Regions from separate parts of the Psychrosphaera sp. HA2-10 genome, predicted to be linked through region 1. Evidence: predicted binding sites of a transcription regulator. Region 1 holds the regulator's gene; each other region holds the start of a gene.
The links. The regulator sigma-54, encoded in region 1, starts transcription at its own class of promoters, with help from an activator protein. The targets are predictions, from matches to a motif close to GTTGGCACGNNNNTNGNNT.
Positions count from the first base shown of each region.

Region 1 (8,287 bases):
GCAGTGTTCAAGATGGCCGACTAACCTTAGACAGTAACGTTAAAATGTACCAGTTAACCAATAACGAACTCGTAACCAGTATTGAAACCCAATACTTAGAAATAGATCTCGACACTCAAGTCGTTGAGACCGACAAGCCAATTATAATTCGCGGTGAAAAAACAACTATTGAAGGGCAAGGTCTAACTGCCGATCTTAAAGCTCAAACAGTGAAACTTAAACATCACGTAAGAACAATTTTAAAAGGGACGAAAAATGACTAAATTCATCAAGATGACGCTTGTTATGCTTGCGTTTGTTGGCGTTAACGCTTTTGCTAACGACGATCTGATTATTGATTCTAAAAACCAAGATCTTGATTACAAAAATAACACTATGTATTTCAGCGGTAACGTAAAAATACAACAAGGGACGCTCACGATCACTGCTGATGAATTATATGTAATTACAAAAGACGGCGTAGGCGAAAAACTAATAGCAAAAGGCAAACCTGCTCGCTTTTTGCAAAATGATCCTAATAACGAAGCATTAGAGGCCACAGCATTAGAAGTCGTTTATATGATTAATGAGCGTATTTTAGAATTGAATGGCCAAGCTAAATATAAGCAAGGTAGCTCGATTGTTGAAAGTGGTAATATCGTATTTGATTTAAATGCACAAAGAGTCAAAGCTGATGGCGACAAGTCCACAGGTGGTCGTGTAACTACTACGATAAAAACGAAAAAAACACAGCCAAATAATTAAGTAGAGAAATTAAATATGACCAAGTTGGTGGCAAAGCACTTAGCCAAATCCTATAAAAGTCGTCAAGTTGTTAAAGATGTGAGCTTGTCGGTAGAAGCTGGTCAAGTAGTTGGCTTGTTAGGACCAAATGGCGCCGGTAAAACAACAACTTTTTACATGATTGTTGGTTTAGTGCCTAACGATAAAGGCTTAATTCAGCTTGATGATATCGATTTGAGTCACGAACCGATGCATGTAAGAGCTCGCAAAGGCATTGGTTATTTACCACAAGAATCGTCTATCTTTAAAAAGCTGACAGTTTCACAAAACATAATGTCGGTACTAGAGATGCGAAAAGATATCGATGCAAACCAACAAGCTGATTTGCTTGATGACTTAATTGCTGAATTCCATATTGATCATATTCGCGATAGTCTTGGCATGGCATTGTCTGGTGGTGAGCGACGCCGCGTAGAAATTGCAAGGGCATTGGCTGCCGATCCAAAAATTATTCTATTAGATGAGCCTTTTGCGGGTGTTGATCCTATATCTGTCATAGATATAAAGAAAATAATTCAACAATTAACAGCAAAGGGAATTGGTGTACTTATTACCGATCATAATGTCCGTGAAACACTTGATGTCTGCGAAAAAGCCTATATCGTTAGTCATGGAGAGCTTATTGCTGAGGGAACTCCGGCTCAAGTGCTAGAAAGTGACATAGTTAAGAAAGTTTATCTTGGTGACCAGTTCAAACTTTGATATTTTGGTAGCACGAATAAGTTTATTTTAGTCAGTACTTTACTGGGATCAAATGAGACCAACATTACAACTTAAAATGGGTCAGCAGTTAACAATGACCCCGCAATTACAGCAGGCTATTCGTCTGTTGCAGTTGTCGTCATTAGAATTGCAACAAGAGATCCAAGAAGCCTTGGATAGTAATCCTTTGTTGGAAGCTGATGAAGAGCATGGCTCAGTTGAACAAATCGATTTACCACAGGACAACCATGATCGTCATGAAAATGAAGCCTCTGTTTCATCTAACGACGACGATATCGAGTGGACGCGAGAAGAACGCGATACAAACGAAAATATACAAGATCAGACCATAAGTGATGACTTGCCCACAGATTCCAGTTGGGATGACTACATGAGCGCAGCTCCTGCAAGCTCAGGCCCTGCTTACGACGGTGAAGACACCGTTTATCAAGGTGAAACAACTGTTGATATTCAAGACCATCTAAAATGGCAATTAAATCTATCCCCTTTTTCCGAACATGACTTAGCTATTGCAACAGCCATTATTGATGCTATTGATGACAAAGGCTTTTTGACGGTATCTGTTGAGGATATCGTTGAGTCTGTAGACATAGAAGATGTTGAGATAGAGGAAGTTGAAGCGGTTTTAAAACGCATCCAACACTTTGATCCCATTGGTGTTGCAACGCGAGGGTTACAAGAGTGCTTGTTGGTTCAGTTAAAGCAATATAGTCCTGACACACCTTGGCGTGAAGAGGCTATTGAACTTATTGCTGAAAATATCGACCTCTTAGCGAACCGTGATTATCGCACTATAATTCGCAAAACAAGATTAAAAGAATCAGAATTAAAAGAAGCACTAGACTTGATTCAACAACTGAATCCAAATCCCGCAAGCCTAGTTATAAAAGACGAAATTGACTATGTAATTCCAGATGTTACCGTCGTAAAGAAAAAAGGTCGTTGGTTAGTAGAGCTAAATCCTAATTCTATGCCTAAAATTAAAGTGAACGAACAATATGCTTCACTGTCTAAAACTTCAACCAATAGCTCTGATGCGCAATTTGTTCGTTCACACTTACAAGAAGCAAAATGGTTTATTAAAAGTTTAGAAAGCAGAAACGACACTTTATTGAAGGTATCTAATTGTATCGTGCAACAACAACAAGCATTTTTTGAATACGGACCAGAGGCGATGAAACCAATGGTTCTAAATGATGTAGCAGAAATGGTCGATATGCATGAGTCCACGATATCGCGTGTGACAACACAAAAGTTCATGCACACTCCCAGAGGAATCTTTGAGTTAAAGTATTTCTTTTCTAGCCACGTTAGCACCGAAAATGGTGGTGAATGTTCATCCACTGCAATACGGGCTTTAATAAGAAAGTTAGTTGCTGCAGAAAACCAAGCAAAACCGTTAAGTGACAGTAAGATTGCTGATATTCTGGCCGAACAGGGCATCCAAGTAGCCAGAAGAACTATCGCAAAATACCGGGAATCGTTAAACATTCCCCCTTCAAACCAGAGAAAACGATTGGTTTAACAATCCATTTTATCAATTCAGAAGGAAGTGCATATGCAAATTAATTTAACTTGTCGTCATGTCGATGCAACAGAGTCTTTAAAAGAGTATGTTGATACGAAATTTGCAAAGTTAGAACGTCATTTTGACCATATTAATAACGTCCACGTGATTTTAGACGTTGAGAAACTCAACCAAAAAGCAGAAGCAACCATGCACGTAAATGGTGGTGAACTATTTGCGGCATCCGAGCATACTGATATGTATGCTGCAATTGATTCCTTAATTGATAAACTTGACCGTCAAGTAATTAAACATAAAGAAAAGTTAACTAGACATTAACTCTTTTTATTAATTTTAAAGCGCCATGGACGGTGCTTTTAACCAATCTTTTGAGATTTAAATCAAAAGAGTAAAGCAGTAAAAGATAACCATGAATGTAAAGCTACTCCTGCGACCTGAGTGCACAAAAGTGCTGACAGATTGCCAAAGCAAGAAAAAGATCCTCGAACACATCGCAGAGATCGCGAGTACAAAATTACCAGATCTCACTTGCACAGATATACTCTCGAGTTTGATGAATCGAGAAAAGTTGGGAAGCACAGGAATAGGAAATGGCGTTGCTATTCCTCATGGAAAAATAAAACCAAATGAAAGCCCAGTGGCGGTATTAATTGTTATCCACCCTGGCATTGATTACGATGCAATAGACAATAGACCAGTTGACGTATTTTTTGCGTTACTCGTTCCCGAAGATCAGTGTGATGTGCATTTAAATACGTTAGCATCAATCGCAGAGATTTTTGATAATAAAGAAATGCTTCGTAAAATAAGAAGCGCCGAAACTGATAATGATCTTTACCAAATAATTGAAGCTGCTTAATCATGCATATATTTATCGTTAGTGGCCGTTCAGGCTCAGGGAAGACTGTCGTATTAAGAGTACTAGAGGATCTAGGCTACTATTGCGTAGATAATTTACCGGTTAATCTATTACCTGCATTATCACACTCCTTATCTAAAAATTATCCTCAAGTTGCCGTCAGTATTGACGTTAGAAACTTACCCAGCTCTGAACAAGAGTTAATGGATAATTTAGATTTCTTACCTAAAGGCGTAAAGACGACCGTTCTATATATAGATGCTAAAGATGACGTATTAATTCGTCGCTATAGTGAAACAAGACGCCTACACCCTTTAACCAAAGGTGATGCGTCATTACCTGATGCAATCGCACAGGAGAGTAAGCTTTTAGATGGGTTATCGTCTAGAGCAGATTTATATATTGATACCTCGGATTTAAATGTTCATCAACTAACCGAGATGGTGAGAGAAAAGATATTAGGGAAGTCTGATAAAGAACTTATTATTACGTTCGAGTCCTTCGGTTTTAAATATGGTGTACCAAATGATATCGATTTTGTATTTGACGCTCGATTTCTACCAAACCCTCATTGGGAACCAGAGCTTAGAGCATTAACCGGTTTAGACTTACCTGTGAAAGATTTTTTCTCTAGTCAACCACTTGTGAATAAATTCATATTTCAAATCAATAACTTTATGTCCACCTGGCTACCTCACTTAGAGCGTAATAATCGTAGTTATTTAACGATCGCAATAGGCTGCACCGGAGGAAAGCATAGGTCTGTATATATTGCTGAAACGCTAGCTGAGCAATTCCGTTCTCGTGGAAAAAATGTAAAAACTCGCCATCGAGAGATGAGCCGTTATTTAGAGCAACTGTAAGGTCACAACCCCAGTGTTATCACGAACAATTACAATCCAGAATAAGCTTGGGTTACATGCAAGGGCTGCGACGAAATTGGCGCAACTCGCCTTACAATTTGATGCAAAAGTTCAAATACAACAAGGTGATAAAACCGCCAGTGCGGATAGCGTCATGGGCTTACTAATGCTTGCAAGTAATCAAGGTAAAGAGATACACGTTACCGCAACTGGGAGCGATGAAAAGCAAGCTCTCGAAGCTATTTGTGAACTTATTTCTAATCGTTTTGATGAATCTGAATAACTAATTATCTCGCTACAAAAACAACCAGTTACTATCATAAAACGCTAATCTAAGTTAGACTTGTGCACAAGGTAAACAACAGAAACCTACGCTCAAGAAATGCCAGAACTACTAGAACAAGAATATACAATTCCTATTAATGAACTTAATACTGCCATCAGTGACGGTATGTTTGTTCGTGTGCGGAATATGCTTGATTCTATGGCCGCAAATGACATTGCACTGTTGTTACATTCTTCTCCTCCAAAAAGTCGTGCCGTTATTTGGCAACTCATTGACAGTAGTATTCAAGGCGACGTTTTAGAAGAGCTTTCCGATGAAGTTCGTAATCCAATATTACGAGCAATGGAACCGGAAAGAGTTGCTGAGGCTGCTACTAATCTTGACGACGATGACTTTTCAGAAGTACTAAGAAGTATGCCCGATGCTGTTTATCGTCGAGTGCTGAAGAGCATGGATAAACAAGATCAAGCGCGCGCAGAGAGAGTGATGTCATATGAAGAAGACTCTGCAGCGGCACTAATGAATACCGATACAGTAACGGTTCGTCCCGATGTGACCGTTGACGTAATATTGCGATATTTGCGATTAAAAGAGTCTTTACCTGAAAATACCGATTACCTTTATGTAGTCGATAAGCAAGATCATTTTATTGGTGAAGTATCTTTGTCGGCACTTGTTACCTCTAATCCTAGTAAACTGATATCAGAAGTAATGGAAACCGACTTCGAAGTGATTCCTGCATCTATGCACGAGTCCGAAGTGGCAACCTTATTCGAACGTTATGATTGGATGACGGCCCCCGTAATTGACGAGCATGGTTTGTTGTTGGGCCGAATTACTATTGATGATGTTGTAGATATTATTCGTGAAGACGCTGAGCACTCCATGTTAAGCATGGCGGGTCTTGACGATGAAGCCGACACTTTTGCTCCAGTATTAGACAGTACCCGAAAGCGTTCATTGTGGCTTGGCGTAAACCTATTCACAGCATTACTCGCCGCTTTTGTATCAAGCTTATTTGAAACAACACTTGATGAATTGGCGTTTTTAGCAGTATTAAACACCATAGTCCCCAGTATGGGCGGTGTAGCGGGTAGCCAAACCCTAACCTTGGTTATTCGTGGTATGGCGGTAGGTCACGTTACAGATTCAAACTCTAGATGGTTGCTCGGTAAAGAGCTTGCTATCGGTTTCCTAAATGGTCTTATTTGGGCTGTATTGATTGCAGGTGTTGTTGCCATATGGAAGCAGGACTTAATGCTTGGTGGCGTACTCGCATTTGCTATGCTCATGAACCTAGTTGCAGCTGGCTTATCTGGCGTATTAATTCCACTTGCATTAAAACGCATGAACATAGACCCAGCTTTAGCAGGTAGTGTTATACTTACCACAGTGACCGACATAGTCGGCATATTTGCATTCTTAGGCACGGCGACTTGGTTGTTATTGTAACCTCGTTTAATTAGTAATTAGTCGCGATGCCTTCTCAGTAAAATTGGAAAAATTAAATGATTGAAGTTGGAAAAACCAACACCTTCCCTATCTCAAAAATCGTCGACTTTGGTGTTTTTGTGGATGCTGGAAATGGCGACGAGCTACTAATACCCCGTAAGCACGCTCCTAAAGACGCAAATGAAGGCGATGAAGTAACAGTTTTTGTTTATCTTGACTCGGAAGATAGACCTATCGCCACGACACAAAAGCCTAAAGTTGAAGTAGGCCAATTTGCTTATTTAAAAGTAACTGATGTAACCCGCGTTGGGGCATTTGTTGATTGGGGATTAGATAAAGAACTACTCGTTCCTTATGGTGAACAGCACAGGCCGATGGAAGTGGGTGAACGTTATTTAGTCTATGTATATTTAGATGACTTAGATCAGCGCCCTACTGCCTCATCAAAAATTGATAAATTTGTAAAAGACGAAAACGAAGGTACGTTTAAACCTGAACAGCAAGTCGACTTAATTATCGCCAATAGCACAGATTTAGGCTACAAAGCTATTATCAACCATAGTCATTGGGGTTTGTTATTTAAACAAGATGTTTTTCAACGACTTAGTTTTGGTCAAACTAAAAAAGGATTTGTAAAACAAATTCGCCCAGATGGTCGTATCAACTTAAGCCTACAAGGTGGACAAGTTACTCGAGATAAATACTCAAAGATCATCATGGAGTTTTTGAAAAAAGAAGGCGGTTTCGCGGCCGTTCACGACAAATCTAAGCCTGAAGTTATCTCCAAGTTATTTGGTATGAGTAAAGCGGCCTTTAAAAAGGCAATTGGCGGTCTCTACAAGTCTGGCGATATAGTTATTGAAAAAACTGGTATTCGTTTAGTAGAAAAAGAGTCTGGTGAATAGCAAAACTAATCGAACTTAATAAAAAAAAGGAAGCCTAGGCTTCCTTTTTTATTCGCTATATTACTGCGTTAGTTAATGTATAAATAACAGTCAATTTAGCTTAGCTCTCTCAAAACTATTAGCCTAAAAAACCGTATTTAGTTACCCGCAATTTTCATGTTCTCAATTAATACTGAACCAGTTTGAACAGCACCACGACGCTCAACGTCGCCGCCTATAGCAACAATTTGTTTAAACATAGTTGCTAAATTGCCGGCAATTGTCACTTCGGATACTGGATACTGAATTTCACCGTTCTCAACCCAAAAACCCGCTGCGCCACGACTGTAATCGCCGGTAACTGTATTAACACCCTGACCCATAAGCTCAGTCACTAATAAACCTTTATCCATTTTTTTGAGCATTGATGCTAAATCTGGATCGGTTTGACTGATAAACCAATTGTGGATACCACCAGCATGACCTGTCGTTTGCATCCCCATCTTCCGAGCAGAGTATCCAGTTAACAGATAAGTAGTAAGTACACCAGCCTCAATGATATTTCTATCCTTTGTTGCTACCCCTTCTGAATCGAATGGACTGCTTGCCAGGCCTCTAAGCACATGAGGCCGCTCTTCAATGGTTAAAAAGTCAGGCAAGATTTTTGTATCTATGCTGTCCATTAAAAACGATGAATTCCGATACAAGCTACCACCACTAATTGCAGAGACTAAGTGGCCAAATAGTGTAGACGCAACTTCAGCATGAAATAATACTGGTACTTGGCAAGTATCTAGCTTTCTGGCATTAAGCCTTTCAATTGCAGCTTTTGCAGCTTTGTTGCCAACAACTGAAGCCGCATCCATTTCTTCAAATACACGATCAACTGTGTAGGCATAATCACGCTGC
Region 1 covers NZ_CM146341.1:2,370,237-2,378,523, forward strand. The annotation lists gene lptC (LPS export ABC transporter periplasmic protein LptC) at 1-263, shown strand, start outside; gene lptA (lipopolysaccharide transport periplasmic protein LptA) at 256-744, shown strand; gene lptB (LPS export ABC transporter ATP-binding protein) at 760-1,485, shown strand; gene ACZ1GV_RS10850 (RNA polymerase factor sigma-54) at 1,538-3,031, shown strand; gene hpf (ribosome hibernation promoting factor) at 3,065-3,352, shown strand; gene ptsN (PTS IIA-like nitrogen regulatory protein PtsN) at 3,444-3,893, shown strand; gene rapZ (RNase adapter RapZ) at 3,896-4,756, shown strand; gene ACZ1GV_RS10870 (HPr family phosphocarrier protein) at 4,770-5,039, shown strand; gene mgtE (magnesium transporter) at 5,139-6,494, shown strand; gene ACZ1GV_RS10880 (CvfB family protein) at 6,551-7,399, shown strand; gene pmbA (metalloprotease PmbA) at 7,537-8,287, opposite strand, start outside.

Region 2 (8,287 bases), 570 kb from region 1:
CCAATCAATTATTTCGCCCGCAATTGGCAAATGATCCGGTGTTGTCGCTCTAATAGCGGTATTGTCGTGGTTTATATCGTTTATGCTTATTGATTGCGCCCAATTTGTATTCGGGAACACTTTTTTTATCTGGTTTATGTTTTGTTGCCTAGCTAATTCAGTAGGCTCATTGTTTTGCCATGTTTTTTCAAAGGTCGCACCAAATGCTTGATGTTCCCCATCGCTAGGGGTTATGTAGCCTTTATGGCAAAGCACAGTGCGAAGTTTGTTAATCGTGGTATTAGGATTAAAACTCGATACTTGGCCTAACACGCCGGCAATTGGGATTGTATTACCATCACTGTAATCTATATTTGGCGAGTCTACCCCTGTACATAACACTACCCGGTCGAAGTCACGTTGTTTTTTATCGAAATGTAATGACCAAACATTATCGTTTTCGTTTCGTTGTACTTTTTGTACTTCAGAATTGTATTGGATGGTAAAGTCGTGACTACTTTGTAACTCTGCTCCCAACCACTGACAAAACCGCAGTGGATTTAGCCAACCGCCACTGGCAAAATAAAGGCTACTGTAGGGAGTATCTATATTGGCAATTTTAGAACTGGCTTTAGCATCTATAAATTCAACAATGCTAGGCCACTTAGTTGCTATTTCCTCATATTTTGTTGGCATGCTTGAATTGAATGCTTGCTGCAAAACCCCAGTCCATTGATGCGGAACTGTCTCGTAGCCAGGAAGTCGGTGTTTATAATAACTAGTAGCATGTTTAAACGCCCGACCATAAAAGTTGGAAATAAGAGAGTCACCAGCTTGTAACAAGGGATAAACAGCACCTTGCTTATTACTGGAGCCTTGTTGTGCTAGGTCATTGTCTTTGCAAAAAAGTGTTACTTTTAGGTTTGGCAACTTTTTAAATAAGTAGTCTGCTAACACTAAGCTCGAAATACCACCACCAACAATAGCCACGGTCTTGGGTGTATCAAGTTTGCTCGTGAAACTTTCTGGAGATGAACTCAGGTCGCTATTCATCGTCAACCCCTCGAGTCGCAACCATTTCTCTTTTAAAAGCAAAACCTTTGTATTTTATAACGTCAAAACCGGCTTCGCGTAATCCTCTGCGAACTAAGCCTGCTGCCGTGAAGGTAGCAAGGGTGCAGTCCGGTTTAGATAATTTATACATGTTTTCAAATAAAACAGGATTCCACATTTCAGGGTTTTTACTTGGTGCAAATCCATCTAGATACCAAGCATCAACTTTGTGGTCATTTTTCAAATCTAACGTACGTATGCAATCGGTAACATCACCAATTAACAGCCTTAATGTTATTAATCCATCCTCAAGAACAAGTGTGTTGTCTGTTTGAAGTGAATCGGGATATGCTTCAATTAGTTGTAATGATATTGATTCAAATTGTGGCCAAAGTTTTAGCGCGGCTGCTAAGTCAGATTTACTTAAAGGGAATTTCTCAAACGTGGTAAATGTTAGTTTTAAAGGCGTTGCCCTGGAATTGTTTATTTCAAGCAAATGTGACCAAGTTACTAATAAATTTAAGCCGGTACCAAAGCCGGTTTCGGCAATATGAAATGTTTTTATTTGAGAGCTAAAACGAGGAATGATTTTATTATGTTTCAAAAAAACATATTCCGTCTCGGCAACGCCGTCACGCCTTGAAAAGTATATGTCGTCAAACTCTGATGAATAAGGCGTGCCGTTTTCGTCAAATTGTAACTTTGCGTTATTAATCAAAATTTCATCTCGATCGTATATGTTAATTATGTAAATTTTACGTGTTTGTGTTTAAAAAGGTAATGTAAGTTTAATAAAAATTTAATTCGGCTAACACTTGTGCGCTGAAATTAGACCAGTTAGATTACAAAAGTGCGTAGAATACTGAAAAAAATTTAAGTCATACAATCAATAATTAGGATAGTTATGAAAAGAGCAGTGATTACTGGTATGGGTATTGTGTCGAGTATCGGCAACAATAAGGATGAAGTGTTAGCAAGTTTAAAAGCAGGTAAATCTGGTATTTCCGCTTCGGAGCAATTTAAAGAATATAATTTGCGCTCTCAGGTTTGGGGCAACATTGACATTGATATTACCGAGCACATCGACCGTAAAGCAATCCGATTTATGGGTGAAGCGTCTGCGTATGCTTACATAGCTATGAAAGAGGCGATTGCTGATGCAGGACTAACGGACGAAATGGTTTCAAACCCTCGAACTGGACTATTGGCTGGCTCGGGAGGTGCATCTTCAAAAAACCAGATCATTGCCTGTGACACTCTTCGTGAAAAAGGTGTGAAACGCGTTGGTCCATACCAAGTTCCTCGTACAATGAGCAGTACTTGCTCAGCTACTCTAGCAACACCATTTAAGATAAAAGGCGTTAACTACTCAATAAGTTCAGCTTGTGCTACATCAGCGCATTGTATTGGACACGCATTAGAACAAATACAATTAGGCAAGCAAGATATTGTATTTGCAGGTGGCGGTGAAGAAGTAGATTGGACGTTAGCAGGTATGTTCGATGCAATGGGTGCGTTATCTACAAAATACAATGACACGCCAGAAGTTGCGTCAAGAACATACGATGCGGACCGCGACGGTTTTGTTATATCAGGCGGTGGCGGAATGGTTGTGGTTGAAGAATATGAGCATGCAAAAGCGCGTGGCGCAAAAATCTATGCAGAAATAGTGGGTTACGGTGCTACCTCCGATGGTTTTGACATGGTTGCTCCGTCAGGCGAAGGTGCAGAGCGTTGTATGCAAATGGCATTAAGTACGGTTGATTCACCAATTGATTACTTAAATACCCATGGAACGAGTACGCCAGTGGGTGATGTTAAAGAGCTAGGTGCAATTCAAAATGTATTTGCCGGTAAATCTCCAATGATTTCAGCAACCAAGGCTATGACAGGCCATGCATTAGGTGCAGCTGGCGTTCACGAAGCTATTTACAGTTTATTAATGATGGAAAACAAATTTATTGCGCCATCAATTAACATTTCAAATCTTGATGAAAAAGCGCAAGGTTTGAATATAGTAACAGAAACAACGCCAGCTGAAGTTACCACTGCTATGTCTAATAGTTTTGGTTTTGGTGGTACGAATGCCACACTGGTCTTCAAAAAAATATAAATAGTTTATAAAACAATTCTTTCAAACCCGAATAGGCGCTAAACTTATTCGGGTTTTTTATTACTGGGGTGCTAATGAAATTTTTAATAGACGAGAACATTCCATTTGCTGATGAGTTTTTCTCAGGTCTTGGAGAAGTTACACGGTTCCCTGGTCGCGATTTAGCGCCAGAACAGCTAATTGATGTCGACGTATTATTAGTACGTTCAATCACTAAAGTAGACAAAAAGCTAATCGCTCAAGCCAATGCATTAAAGTTTGTGGGAACGGCAACAATTGGCGAAGACCATATTGATAAAAAGTTACTTAGCGAAAGAGGCATAGGGTTCAGCTCTGCGCCAGGGTGTAACGCTAATTCTGTGGCTGAATTTGTAATTAGTGCACTCCTAGTGTTGGCTGAAAAGTATCAAATTGATTTTAGTGATAAAACGGTCGCAGTAATAGGTGTTGGTAATATAGGACAAAACTTACAGAAAAAATTATCTGTGTTAGGTATAGACCTTTTATTATGTGACCCTTACCGAGCCAACCATGATGACCTAAACGAATACGTTACGTTAGAAGAAGCACTTACTAAAGCCGACGTTATAAGCTTTCATACACCATTAACTCGAACAGGGCCTTATCCGACCTATCATTTATTAAACGGAAAAAATTTGCCGTTGTTAAAAGAAGATGTATGCATTGTGAATGCGAGTCGAGGTGAGGTGATAGATAACCAAGCCTTGTTGACTCATATACAGTTTCGTCAAAAACAAGGTATACCAGCCATAAGGTTAGTGCTGGATGTATGGGAAGGTGAGCCAAATCCGCTTAAAGAATTAATTCCATTTTGCGATTTAGCGACTGCGCATATTGCAGGATATAGTCTAGAGGGAAAAGCCAAGGGCACGGCAATGCTTTATAAAAAAGTGTGTGAGTTATTCAAGTTAAAAACTTCGGTATCCTTGGCGAATACTTTGCCAAAAGGTCTAATCACCGATATTCATTTAGATTATAAAGTTGACTCCAACAAAGAGAAAAGTATGGGTTTGAGGTTATCATCCACAAGCTTGTTAAAAGTGCTCATCCATACCGTGTATGACGTTAGACGCGATGATGGTGTCTTTCGACATAACTTAGATAAAAATAGTTTTGATTGGATAAGAAAAAACTATCCAATACGTCGCGAATGGTCGTCAATTTCTGTAAACTGTAACCATCCTGAAGTAGCCGACTTTTTACGTTTGTTAGGCTTCAACATTAAGTAGAGAAAGAATGTCAGAACAAAAATATAATATTGCTGTATTGGGGGCCACAGGTTTAGTTGGCCAAAACATCATAGAAGGGCTAGCGGAAAGAAACTTTCCTGTTGGAGAGCTGTTTCCATTAGGGAGTGAACGTTCAGCAGGTGACAGCATTTCATTTAAAGGTAAAGATATTGAAGTGCAAAACGCCGCTGATTTTGATTGGGCACAAGTCCAATTAGCAATCTTTAGTGCAGGCTCTGATGCATCTAGACGTTATGCGCCGATTGCAGCTGATATGGGCGTGGTTGTTATCGACAACACGTCTTATTTTCGTAACGAGCCAGATGTACCTCTTGTGATCCCTGAAGTTAATCCTCACGCGCTGGCTGACTTTAGAAACAGAAATATAATTGCGAATCCAAACTGTTCGACTATTCAGATGTTAGTTGCATTAAAACCGTTACACGACGCCTACGGAATTGATCGTATTAATGTTTGTACGTACCAATCAGTGAGCGGTGCAGGCAAGGGGGCAATTGATGAATTAGTGGCTCAAACCGCCCAGTTGATGAATGGTCGTCCAGTAGAAACAGAGCATTTTCCTGTACAAATGGCATTTAACGTCATCCCTCAAATAGACAGCTTCGAAGACAATGGATACACCCGTGAAGAAATGAAGATGGTTTGGGAAACGCATAAAATAATGGGTGACGAATCAATTCGAGTAAATCCAACGGCCGTTCGAGTGCCAGTCTTTTACGGTCATGCAGAGTCTATTCATGTTGAGTTACGCCAACCCGTCTCTGCAGAAGATGTAAAGAACGTACTAGCAAATGCGCCTGGCGTTGCATTAATGACGGAAGATAAAGACTATCCAACTCAAGTAACGCACGCTAGTGGGCAAGATCAAACCTTTGTTGGCCGTATTCGCGAAGATATTTCTCACCCAAATGGTATAAATTTATGGGTAGTGGCCGATAACGTTCGTAAGGGCGCGGCAACGAATAGTTTGCAAATTGCGGAACTACTCATTAAAGAATATCTATAATTATATAAGATATTTTATAAGCCTCGAACCTACCGAGGCTTTTTTTTGGTCTAAATTTAATAAACCGACATAAAGTTGACAGAATTAAGTGGTACAAGCTTTGCTTTACTTTTTTAAAGTGTTTAAATAATTAATGATGACTTGAGTTATTTTTGACGTGTTTTTATCTTGGTTTTTACTGAAAATAACTTGAGACAACAACCTATTACCGCAAATTGGCGGAATTATATTGAATCTGGAATTTATCAATGCGCTCTAGCTTAAAATTATTTGCTCTGTTTATGTTCATCTTGTCGTTCTCAACGGCAAATTCCGTTTATGCAGATAACAAACTAAAAGGCCCTAAAGGGGTCGACTATGGCGAAATGGGCGAAACATACGGGCCTATCACCAGCCATGACACCATGTGGAAACTTGGGAATAAGTTTAGGCACAGAAATAATGTTTCTGTTTATCAAGTTATGGTTGCTGTTTTAAAAAAGAATCCAAACGCGTTTGATTACAATAATTTAAACGGTTTAAAAAATGGCGCGATATTAAAGATCCCAAGCCATAAAGAAGTAATGGCAGTTGAGCCTCTATATGCAAAAGAGCGAGCGGATGCTGACGATAAGTTATGGCAGGATATTATCAGTGGCAAAGTTGACCAAAGTAAAATTGATACAGCGTTAGCGCCGATAGAAGCAGCGAAACAAGTTGATGTTACTAATGCAAAAAAAGAAATTTCAAAAAAAATAGAGCAAGTTGAAGAAAAGCAAGTTAAAGCGTTTGAAACAATTCAAACTCAACTCGACAGCGCTAAAAATCAAAATCAGTCCCTTCAGCAAGAAAACTTGGCGCTTCAAGATAAACTATCAGCATTGTCGGATAAGCTAACAAATGTAGAACAAGCTATTGGCAATGAAAGTCAGTTAAGACAAGAAACTCAACAAATCCTAACTAAGCTTGAAGAGTTGTTATTGCAACAGCAAGAAGAGTTGGCACTTGCAAAGGCTCAAGCAGAAGATAAAAGTGTTTTCGATGAAATAAATGAATTTTTATCGTCAACGACCGGAATCATTGTTCTGACTACCTTACTTTCGTTATCTGTTTTAGTTGGTTTAGCGTTATTCCTCAAAAAGAAATCAAATACAGAGTCTAACCCTTTAATAGACCCATTATCTGCACCTCTTGACTCGCCGATGGCAGGAAGTTTTAGTGAAGCGCCAGATTTAGATATTGCCTCTGACTTAGACGTAGATGACAGTCTAGACTCGTTAGATCCATTTAGTGATGACCTGTCTGGTTTAGATGACGCCTTAGAGGATGATCTTGATGCCTTAGATATGGACGATGATCTATTAGATGATGACTCTTTAGACGATGTTTCATTGGATGACGATGAGCTGTTATCTGATGAGTCTGCATTTGATGACTCTGCTTTCGATGATTCTATTGATGACGATCAGTTACTCGACGATGGCTCTGAGTTGCAAGAAATAGATCTTGCCGATGATGAAGAAGAGTCAATCGTACAAGCCGGTGATATTGATGCTCTGTTGGATATGGATGACGACGACTCACTTGACGCATTAGGTGATGATCTTACCGACCAGCTTAGCGAAGATATAGATGAAACTGATATTGTGACAGATGAATCTGTTGCAGCCGATATCGACCAAGGTGCGGCACCGGATGATGATATGGACACCGGTGTAAATGATTTAGACGATGAGCTTGGCTTAGATGAAGATGACTTCGACATCGATTCGTTGATTGAAGAGGCCGGTGATACAGAGGCACTAGACGAAGAACCAGAAGTATTGACTGGTGATGACTTTGATATTGACTCTTTGATTGAAGACGAAGCCGGCGCGACGGAAGCTGGTTCTGAAAAGGGAACTAGCGGACAGCCAGAATTAACTGAAGATGACATTGAAGAAGTAGCGCTAGAGGATGACGACTTTGATATTGACTCGCTAATTGATGATGCCGCCACGTCAACTGAATCAGAACCAGAACTAGACGCTGAGCCAGAGCTCGAAGCTGACGATATTACATTAGAAGATGACGACTTTGATATTGACTCGCTAATTGATGATGCCGCCGCGTCAACTGAATCAGAATCAGAACCAGAACTAGACGCTGAGCCAGAGCTCGAAGCTGACGATATTACATTAGAAGATGACGACTTTGATATTGACTCGCTAATTGATGATGCCGCCACGTCAACTGAATCAGAACCAGAATTAGACGCTGAGCCAGAGCTCGAAGCTGACGATATTACATTAGAAGATGACGATTTTGATATTGACTCCCTAATTGATGATGCCGCCGCGTCAACTGAATCAGAACCAGAATTAGACGCTGAGCCAGAGCTCGAAGCTGACGATATTACATTAGAAGATGACGATTTTGATATTGACTCGCTAATTGATGATGCCGCCACGTCAACTGAGTCAGAAATTGACGCTGAGCCAGAGCTCGAGGCTGAGCCAGAAGTCGAGGCTGAACCAGAGGCTGAGCCAGAATTAGAGGCTGAACCAGAATTAGAAGCTGAACCAGAACCAGACGCTGAGCCTGAACCAGAGGCTGAGCCAGAAGTCGAGGCTGAGCCAGAATTAGAGGCTGAACCAGAACTAGAGGCTGAACCAGAACTAGAAGCTGAACCTGAACTAGAAGCTGAACTAGAAGCTGAACCTGAACCAGAAGCTGAACCAGAACTAGAAGCTGAGCCAGAATTAGAAGCTGAACCAGAACCAGACGCTGAGCCTGAAGTAGAAGCTGAGCCAGAACTAGAAGCTGAACCTGAACTAGAAGCTGAACCTGAACCAGAAGCTGAACCAGAACTAGAGGCTGAACCAGAACTAGAGGCTGAACCTGAAC
Region 2 covers NZ_CM146341.1:1,804,326-1,812,612, reverse strand. The annotation lists gene mnmC1 (FAD-dependent 5-carboxymethylaminomethyl-2-thiouridine(34) oxidoreductase MnmC1) at 1-1,032, opposite strand, end outside; gene mnmC2 (tRNA (5-methylaminomethyl-2-thiouridine)(34)-methyltransferase MnmC2) at 1,025-1,750, opposite strand; gene fabB (beta-ketoacyl-ACP synthase I) at 1,937-3,145, shown strand; gene ACZ1GV_RS08370 (4-phosphoerythronate dehydrogenase) at 3,220-4,395, shown strand; gene ACZ1GV_RS08365 (aspartate-semialdehyde dehydrogenase) at 4,403-5,422, shown strand; gene ACZ1GV_RS08360 (FimV/HubP family polar landmark protein) at 5,671-8,287, shown strand, end outside.
Region 2: ACZ1GV_RS08360 (FimV/HubP family polar landmark protein) is a predicted target of sigma-54. The motif match lies at 5,510-5,528, and genes of this name have one in related genera.

Region 3 (8,287 bases), 1.2 Mb from region 1:
ACGATCATTGCCCTGTGGCTTACGTGCTAAGTTTGATTTTACACCTTTTAGCCAAGATTCAGTATCTGCCTCACCGTGATGAGCAATCATTGAAGCGATTAACCCTAAATTGTACGGGTGTTTACCACTGCGAGTACAAACTTTTCCTGCAAAACTTTTATCGCTCAAGTCTTCATATTTAACAGTACTTACATCAACACTAGAATTTTTGCTTACGTACAAACCGCGAGCTCGTTTAGTAAGAGCAATCCAATGATCACCTTCATCACGAAACTGTGATGGGACAATATCGTTTACCAAATTAGAATCGATTTTCTGAGTCAAACCTTCTGTTTTTAACTGAAGTAACTTATTAAAATCCGAAGTTAACACTACGTCTGCTGGACTGTATTTACCTTCTCGTTTTAAACGTTCAATTAACCCTTTTTTAGAAAACACAACTTTTGTCTTGATACCGGTTTCAGCGGTAAATTTTTCTAAGATAGGCTCAATAAGAAATGGCTGACGAAAAGAGTAAATATTAACAGTGTCTGAACTTTGAGCCACTGTAGAAGTAAGAGAAGTGAAAAGCGTTATAGCAATTAAAAATAAACGTTTCATTGTGTACCCTTTGTTTATGTTATTCATTTTTCTAATTGAGAATGATTCTCATTTATTTTATATAACGTTTTAACAATGTACAGAAAAATTTATCGTGAAAATAAAAAAAAGCCTCCAATGAGGCTTTTTTTGTCAACTTATCGAGAGACTCGGTAAATTATGCGTTAACTGCATCTTTGATTGCTTTACCAGCTTTGAAAGCAGGAACTTTAGCAGCAGCAATTTGAATAGTTTCACCAGTTTGAGGGTTACGGCCAGTGCGAGCTGCACGGTCATTAACTTTGAAAGTACCGAAACCAACTAAAGAAACGTCGCCGCCTTTAGCAAGTTCTTCAGTTACTGTAGAAACTAGGCTGTTAAGTGCACGTTCTGCGTCAGCTTTAGTCATGTCAGCACTTTGTGCCATTTTTTCGATTAGTTCACTTTTGTTCATTATTTTATCCTTTAGTTGAGACAAGGCTTATCCTATGGAACCTATTTATAAAATTCAACAGTTGTTTTCGTATAATCCGTAAAAATAACCACTTTTTTGCAACTTTTAGGTAATATGTAGAGTTTTCAAGCCCTACACGCCTTGTGCTAACATGGCTTTAGCTAAAATATGGAAGCCTGCAACACTTGCACCACGTTCATAATTTACGTCGCCAGTATCACTTTCACCGCATTTAACACACTGACCATGTATGTGTTTCATAATGTCGCGTAAACGACCGTCTAAATATTCAAAGGTCTGACTTTCAAAGCCCGCGTTTTGTGACATCTCTAATCCAGAAACGGCTACCCCACCAGCATTTGATGCTTTACCGGGAATGTAGCAACAGTTTTTTGCATTGTGAATAGCTTCAATTGCTTCGGAAGTACAAGGCATATTTGCACCACAAATGACCACTTTGCAGCCATTTTTAATAAGTGTTGATGCTTCATCACCGTTCATTTCGTTTTGAGTGGCGCAAGGCACAGCAACATCACACTTATATTGCCATGGTTTTTCACCCGCTCGCCATTCACCATCTCGCTCTTCTGCAAAAGACAACAAAGTATTGTCTTTGATATTGTCATATTTAATTAACCACTCAATATCATCGTTACTAAAGCCATTATCTTTAAAAAGTACGCCTCGAGAGTTTGATAAAGTAATAACGTTAGCACCTTGCTCTAGTGCTTTTTTCGCTGCAAATAGGGCTACGTTGCCAGCACCGGATATTGTTAACGTTAAGCCCTCTAATTCCAGTTCTTTATGTTCAAGAACATGCTGTAGAAAATAAATAACACCAAAACCGGTGGCTTCTGTGCGAACTAAACTTCCGCCCATTTCTATTGCCTTTCCAGTTAGCACACCGCTAAACTGATTCCGTATTTTACGGTACTGGCCGTATAAAAAGCCGATTTCTCGTGCGCCCACATTGATATCTCCAGCGGGTACATCAACGTTTGCTCCTATATGACGATAAAGCTGTGTCATAAACGCTTGGCAAAAACTCATAATCTCATGATCGCTTCTACCTTTTGGATCAAAGTCAGATCCACCCTTACCTCCGCCCAAAGGCAAACCTGTTAACGCATTTTTGAAACATTGTTCAAACGCTAAAAATTTAATCACAGATTCACTTACAGTTGGATGAAATCTCAATCCCCCTTTATAAGGCCCAATTAAATTCGATTGTTGAACGCGCCAACCTCTATTCAATTGAGCACAGCCTCTGTCGTCTAACCATTCAACTTTAAATGAAATGATTCTATCCGGTTCAGTTAAGCGCTCAAAGATACGATACCTTCGGTACTCATCGTTATCCTCTAACTCTTCTGCGACATTATCTAGTATCTCAGTAACGGCTTGCATAAACTCAATCTGGTTTGGATTTCTCTCTGTAATACGATTTTTCAATTCAGAGATATACTGACTATCCGGCATGGTGACTCCTTGTTATGAATTATTAGTTGGCGCAAACTTGAACAAAATATAACCTACCACACCGGCAAACAAAGAAGTAACAAGAATTGCTGTTTTTGCAATGGCTTGCGTTTCTAAACTGTTTTCAAAACCTAAACCTGTGATAAATATAGACATGGTAAAACCAATACCGCCGAGCATCCCAAGTCCAACTATGTGTCTCATGGTTAGTCCTTTGGGTAATTGGCCAATACCTGTTTTTATCGATAACCAAACCATAAATGGAATACCTAGCCCTTTACCTACAACGAGTCCTAAAAAGATCCCCCAGGCCAAGGTGCTATTTAGCGTTTCCAATAAACTTGATGAATCTAACTGTACACCGGCATTAGAGAAGGCAAATATTGGTAAAACAAGTAACCCCACTGGTGTATGAAGTAACTGCTCCCATCTACGTAGTGGAGTGGTCGCTTGATTTGCCGTAACCTTTAATTGCTCTGCTAATTCGTGTTGTGTTTTGGAAGCAAGTACAGGCTTTCGGCTACCTTTATTGATAACGATACGCTGAAAACGTTGAGTAATTTTTGATAGTTTTTCAACCATTACGGTCGGTTTATGTTTAGGCCTAGCTGGTATTGCCGCCGCTATTAAGATACCGGCAATAGTCGCGTGAACACCAGAGCTTAAAACTGACAACCACAATAAAATACCAACGAACATGTACATAAATGGACGACGAATGCCGATAAAATTAAAGAAGAACAGGACTCCGGTTAGAATTGCTGACAACAGCAAGTAAAAGCTATTTATAGAGTCTGTGTAAAACAATGCGATTACCATAATCGCGCCAATATCATCGATAATTGCTAAGCCAGTTAAGAAAGCAAAGGCGGCCAGAGGGGCTCGAGTCCCTAACAAAGCTAATATTCCTACGGCAAACGCCGTATCCGTCGCCATCGGAATACCCCAACCCGCGATATATTCTGTATTGTAGTTGAGTACAGCAAATATAGTCGCTGGGAAAAACATACCACCAGCTGCGGCGGCTAAAACTGGTATTAAACTGCTTGGCGAACTTAAGTCACCGACTAGAACCTCTCGCTTAATTTCCATACCTAATAGTAGAAAAAATAAAGCCATTAGCCCGTCGTTAACCCAATGCAATATCGACATCTGATACAAATTATCATTCACTGCTAGCCCAAACAGGGCATGTAATCCCCCGTAAACGGAATCAGCATAGTTTGAGTTTGCAATTATCAATGCCACTATAGTCGTCACTAGTAAAACCTTACTACTCGTCGTTTGATCATCAATAAATCGCTGAAAAGGAATAAGTAACTGCTCTACTTTTTTTTCAATAACAGGGGCTTTTACTCCAACCTTAGGCATTGTGTTCACTCCTTGCTTGATTAGATAACTTTTTCAGTACTTCGATAGCATCAAAGTAAGTCGCAATTAGGTCAGCCACTCTGCGTTTTTCAACTTCAGATTTTGACAACTGATATGTGCTTCGAAGTTCACTAAGATGTTCATTCTCTATTTTTAAGCGCTGTTCAAGTAACGATAGCTCTGGTGTTGACGTATTGCCCACTCGCGCTTGATAAAAGTGATTATTCCAATTAGACATTATCAAATGAATAACATCGGTATCATGACTCGATGACATCCATTGTTTTACTTTGCCTGCTAGCTGTTGAAAAACCGTAGATACTTTTATAAGTCCGTGCCGAACAGACAAGTCTTCTACTTGATTGGCTAAGTCTTCGTAAAATTGACTAGCCTCGATAAATACTAGGGGACCTGGGTCATAATGCTGTTTCATCTTGTACAACCTACTTAATTCAGAAAAACAGAGTAAAGTAGCCAGCTTTGTGCCAAACCTACAATAAAAACACTAACAGATTGTTATTAAACGACTTTACAAACCTAGGACATAAACTATGCCTACAATATTTAGCTGAAATTCTCTGTGTTCTTGAATAAATGACCTGATGCTTATGTAATATTTACAGTAAATACAGCAGGGATCTTGTCTATATCTAACCAACAAAAATAAAAACACGCAATTTCAACAAGTTACAAATAAGGCATGGTTCTAGCTTTAGTTCTATAATTAACTAATAACCGTTGAATCCACTTCAACTGAGGTTTTTCATGTACATAGAGTATTTATACGGATTTTTTGGCGCTCTACTGGCCTACACGGCAACTCAAATCGACTCTGTGATCCTGAGTGTTTTGCTTAACTGGATCGCTATTTCGCTGTTAGTCGTGTTTGTTGCTTACATGACGAATCAGCCAAGAATTTTTAGAAAACGTACCGATGGTTCTATCCCGGTCGCGATTCGGTTTATCTTTCTACCTTTTATGGTTGGTGTACAGTTATACAACACGATCGCAAAACGTAAAGACGTTAAAAGAAACAGACACTACATTCATCACATTCAAGATCATATATACCTAGCCAGCCGCTTATCTGCGGAAGAGGCTATGGAGTTAGAAGAACATGACGTCAAGGCGGTATTAGATGTCACCGCTGAGTTCGACGCGTTAGACTGGAGTAGTCGTTTTCTAGATATCGATTACTTAAACATTCCCATTCTAGATCATCGTAGCCCAACCCCTGAGCAATTGAGACAAGCATTAAATTGGATTGATAACAAACGAAGACAAAACAAGCCGGTTATGGTGCATTGTGCTTTAGGCAGAGGTCGTTCTTTATTTTGTGTTGCTGCTTATTTGCTGGCAAAACACCCAGAAAAAGAGGTAAGAGACGTCCTTAGCAGTATCACTGATATTCGTAATCAAGCCGGTTTAAACAAAAAACAATTGAAAAGGCTGATTCAGTATCGAGAAGCTGGCCTTTTAACCTTAATGCAACCTGCTTGGTTAATTGCTAATCCTGTCTCGGGTAAAGGTAAATGGCCAAAATACAAAAATAAAATTCAGGCCTATCTAGAACAAAGGTTTAATCTAATTGTTGTAGAAACAACCGAAACCAAAAGTGCACAGGACTGGGCAAAAGAAGCAATCGATAAGCGCACATCACTTGTCATCGCGGCGGGTGGAGATGGCACGCTTGCTGAAGTTGCAACAGAGTTGACTAATACTGATATCAAGTTTGGCATAATCCCATTAGGTACAGCCAATGCATTGGCCCATACACTGTTTGGCGTATCCAGTAAAATTATACCCGTAGAAACCGCCATAAAACATATCGTGAGTAACAACACGATTGCTATGGACACCGCAATTTGTAACGAAAAAACCATGCTGCTTGTATCAGCCGTTGGTATAGAAGAAGAAATGATATCGTCTGCCGATCGAGATGCTAAAAACAAACTTGGTCAATTTGCATATTTACATGGATTTTGGCAAGCACTGAATACGTCTGAGCAATTGGATTTAATGGTCCAATTTGACTCAAATCAAGCAAAACATATACAGACGCGTAGTTTAGTCGTTGCCAACGCTGCACCTTTCTCTACGGTTTTAGCCCAAGGCGACGGCAAACCCGATTTCCACGATGGACTATTAAATGTTACTTGGTTTGATGAGAGCAATACATCTCTCGAAAACTTCACTGATGTAGCAAGCTTAATCGTCGCTGGAGTATCAGAAAACCCTGCACCTGACTCGATTCATACAGCTAAGGTGGAAACAATTAAGATTCGAAGTAAAAACCCGATTGGATATGTCATCGACGGTGAGACTTTTGAATCAACAGAAATAAACATCGCAATAAAACCGGCATCGCTTAATGTGCTCTTATCGAAAGAAGCTATTGAGCAAACTGTTGAAAACGGAGACGCGAAATGAACATAAACATTAATACTCTAATTGGCTTTAAAATTAAGACAATTGATGGCACGTATGGCTTTGTTGCAGATCTTTTATTTACTGATGAAGACCATGTCGTTCGATATTTAGTTGTTGACCCGCAAAAGTGGAATCCACTGAGCCAAAAGCTCTTAGTATCACCAGTTTCAGTCTATTATGTGAACCTGGACGCAAAAGAGGTTTGCCTAAGTATCGATACCGAAAAGTTACTACAGAGTCCAGATGTAGAGGAGCAGGAAACGGTATCTCGTCATTTTGAAACAGAGTTGTATCGTTATTATGGTTATGGCTACTATTGGATGGGCACCGACCTTTGGGGAATGAGTTCAGATCCAAGCTTACTCCAAGCAACTATTGCGAAAGAAGAGGTAGCCGATAATCGAACAGAGCAAGAGATACACTTAAGATCCACTAACGAAGTGTTTAGTTATCTTGCTAAAAGTAGCGACGAGCAAAGCCTGCAACTTTCTGATTTTGTGTTTAATACTAAATCTTGGTTAATATCATTTGCTGTGATTGACTGTCATACAGGTATGCTATCAAAAGAGCGTAGCCTAATTAAAATAGCCGCTATCAAACAATATAATTGGCACGAGCAGTCTGTTTCACTGAGTTTGCATTCGGAGCAGATCAAGGGAAACCCCCACTTTGAACCTAAGTTACTTAACAGCGAGAAGTTTTTGGCGATGATGGATGTTTCTCCCACCACCCCGGATTTTGGTGGCTAGTGTAGGATCTCCCAACAGCTTTAATAATTGCACTGAACAGTGAGTTAATCCTCACTGTACTTTTCTAGCTTGTTGTATAGCGTCTTTACGCTGATACCTAATTTTTCCGCTGTTTCAGATTTATTACCTTTATTTTTTTCTAAGTTCTTTTCAATCGCTATTTTTTCAATATCTTCTAAGGGAACGTCTAGTGGAATTCCAGGCTCGGCATTGGTTTCTTCACTCGATGCAAGCTCATCAAAAAGTATGTGCTCGGGTCCAATTACATCTTCGGCTAAAATAAAACTGCGCTCGACCACGTGCTTCAATTCTCGTACATTACCAAGCCAATGGTGTGCTTCTAACATATCTACCGCCTCTGCAGACATTGACTTAGCCGAACCGTTTTCCATATTCCGGTATGCTAAAAAGTGCTGAGCCAAACCAACAATATCATCGCCTCTATTTCTAAGCGGCGGCATTTGAATTGGGAATTGAGCTAGCCTGTAATATAGATCCTCTCTAATAAACTCGTTAAAGTTTTCACCCATTACTCTATTTGAAGCTGCCACTACCCTTACATCGCAATGCAAAGTCTTGTCGCTGCCAACAGGCCTATAGTCTCCTGTTTCTAACACTCTTAGTAATTTAACTTGGTGCTCCAGTGGCATTTCGGTAATTTCATCTAAAAATAATGTGCCATTATTTGCTTGCTCAAACACACCTTTGTGATCACGATTGGCGCCGGTAAATGCGCCTTTAACATGACCGAACAATTCACTTTCCACTAACTCTGGACTCAATGCACCGCAGTTGACAGCGACGAAGGGGCCGTTCGCTCGACTACTGACTAAGTGTATTGTATTGGCGACAAGCTCTTTACCAGTCCCGCTCTCACCGTTTACGAAAACATTAGCCTGCGTAGCGCTTACTTTGCGTAAAGTGCGATACAGCTTTCGCATTGGTTTTGATGATCCCAAAAGTAGCCCAAACTGATCTAATACACTTTTTTTCGCTGACTTTGAAACATGCTTTTGTTCCCCTAAGTCTTCCACAAGCTCATCAAGGGTAACGGTAATATTCTTTATATCGAAGGGAGCTCTAAAGTGATAAGTAATACCATTAAACATTGCCTCATCTAAATAGGCATTTGGCTTTCCATCACTAAAGATAATTATCTCAGTTTCGGTAGACTCATTTAATTCTTTTACCAAGGCTAAATCTGATGCAGAAAACCGATTGCTTT
Region 3 covers NZ_CM146341.1:456,822-465,108, reverse strand. The annotation lists gene ACZ1GV_RS02250 (extracellular solute-binding protein) at 1-600, opposite strand, end outside; gene ACZ1GV_RS02245 (HU family DNA-binding protein) at 758-1,033, opposite strand; gene gdhA (NADP-specific glutamate dehydrogenase) at 1,166-2,512, opposite strand; gene nhaA (Na+/H+ antiporter NhaA) at 2,525-3,883, opposite strand; gene ACZ1GV_RS02230 (hypothetical protein) at 3,876-4,316, opposite strand; gene ACZ1GV_RS02225 (diacylglycerol kinase family protein) at 4,649-6,313, shown strand; gene ACZ1GV_RS02220 (PRC-barrel domain-containing protein) at 6,310-7,062, shown strand; gene ACZ1GV_RS02215 (sigma-54 interaction domain-containing protein) at 7,107-8,287, opposite strand, start outside.
Region 3: ACZ1GV_RS02225 (diacylglycerol kinase family protein) is a predicted target of sigma-54. The motif match lies at 4,578-4,596, and genes of this name have one in related genera.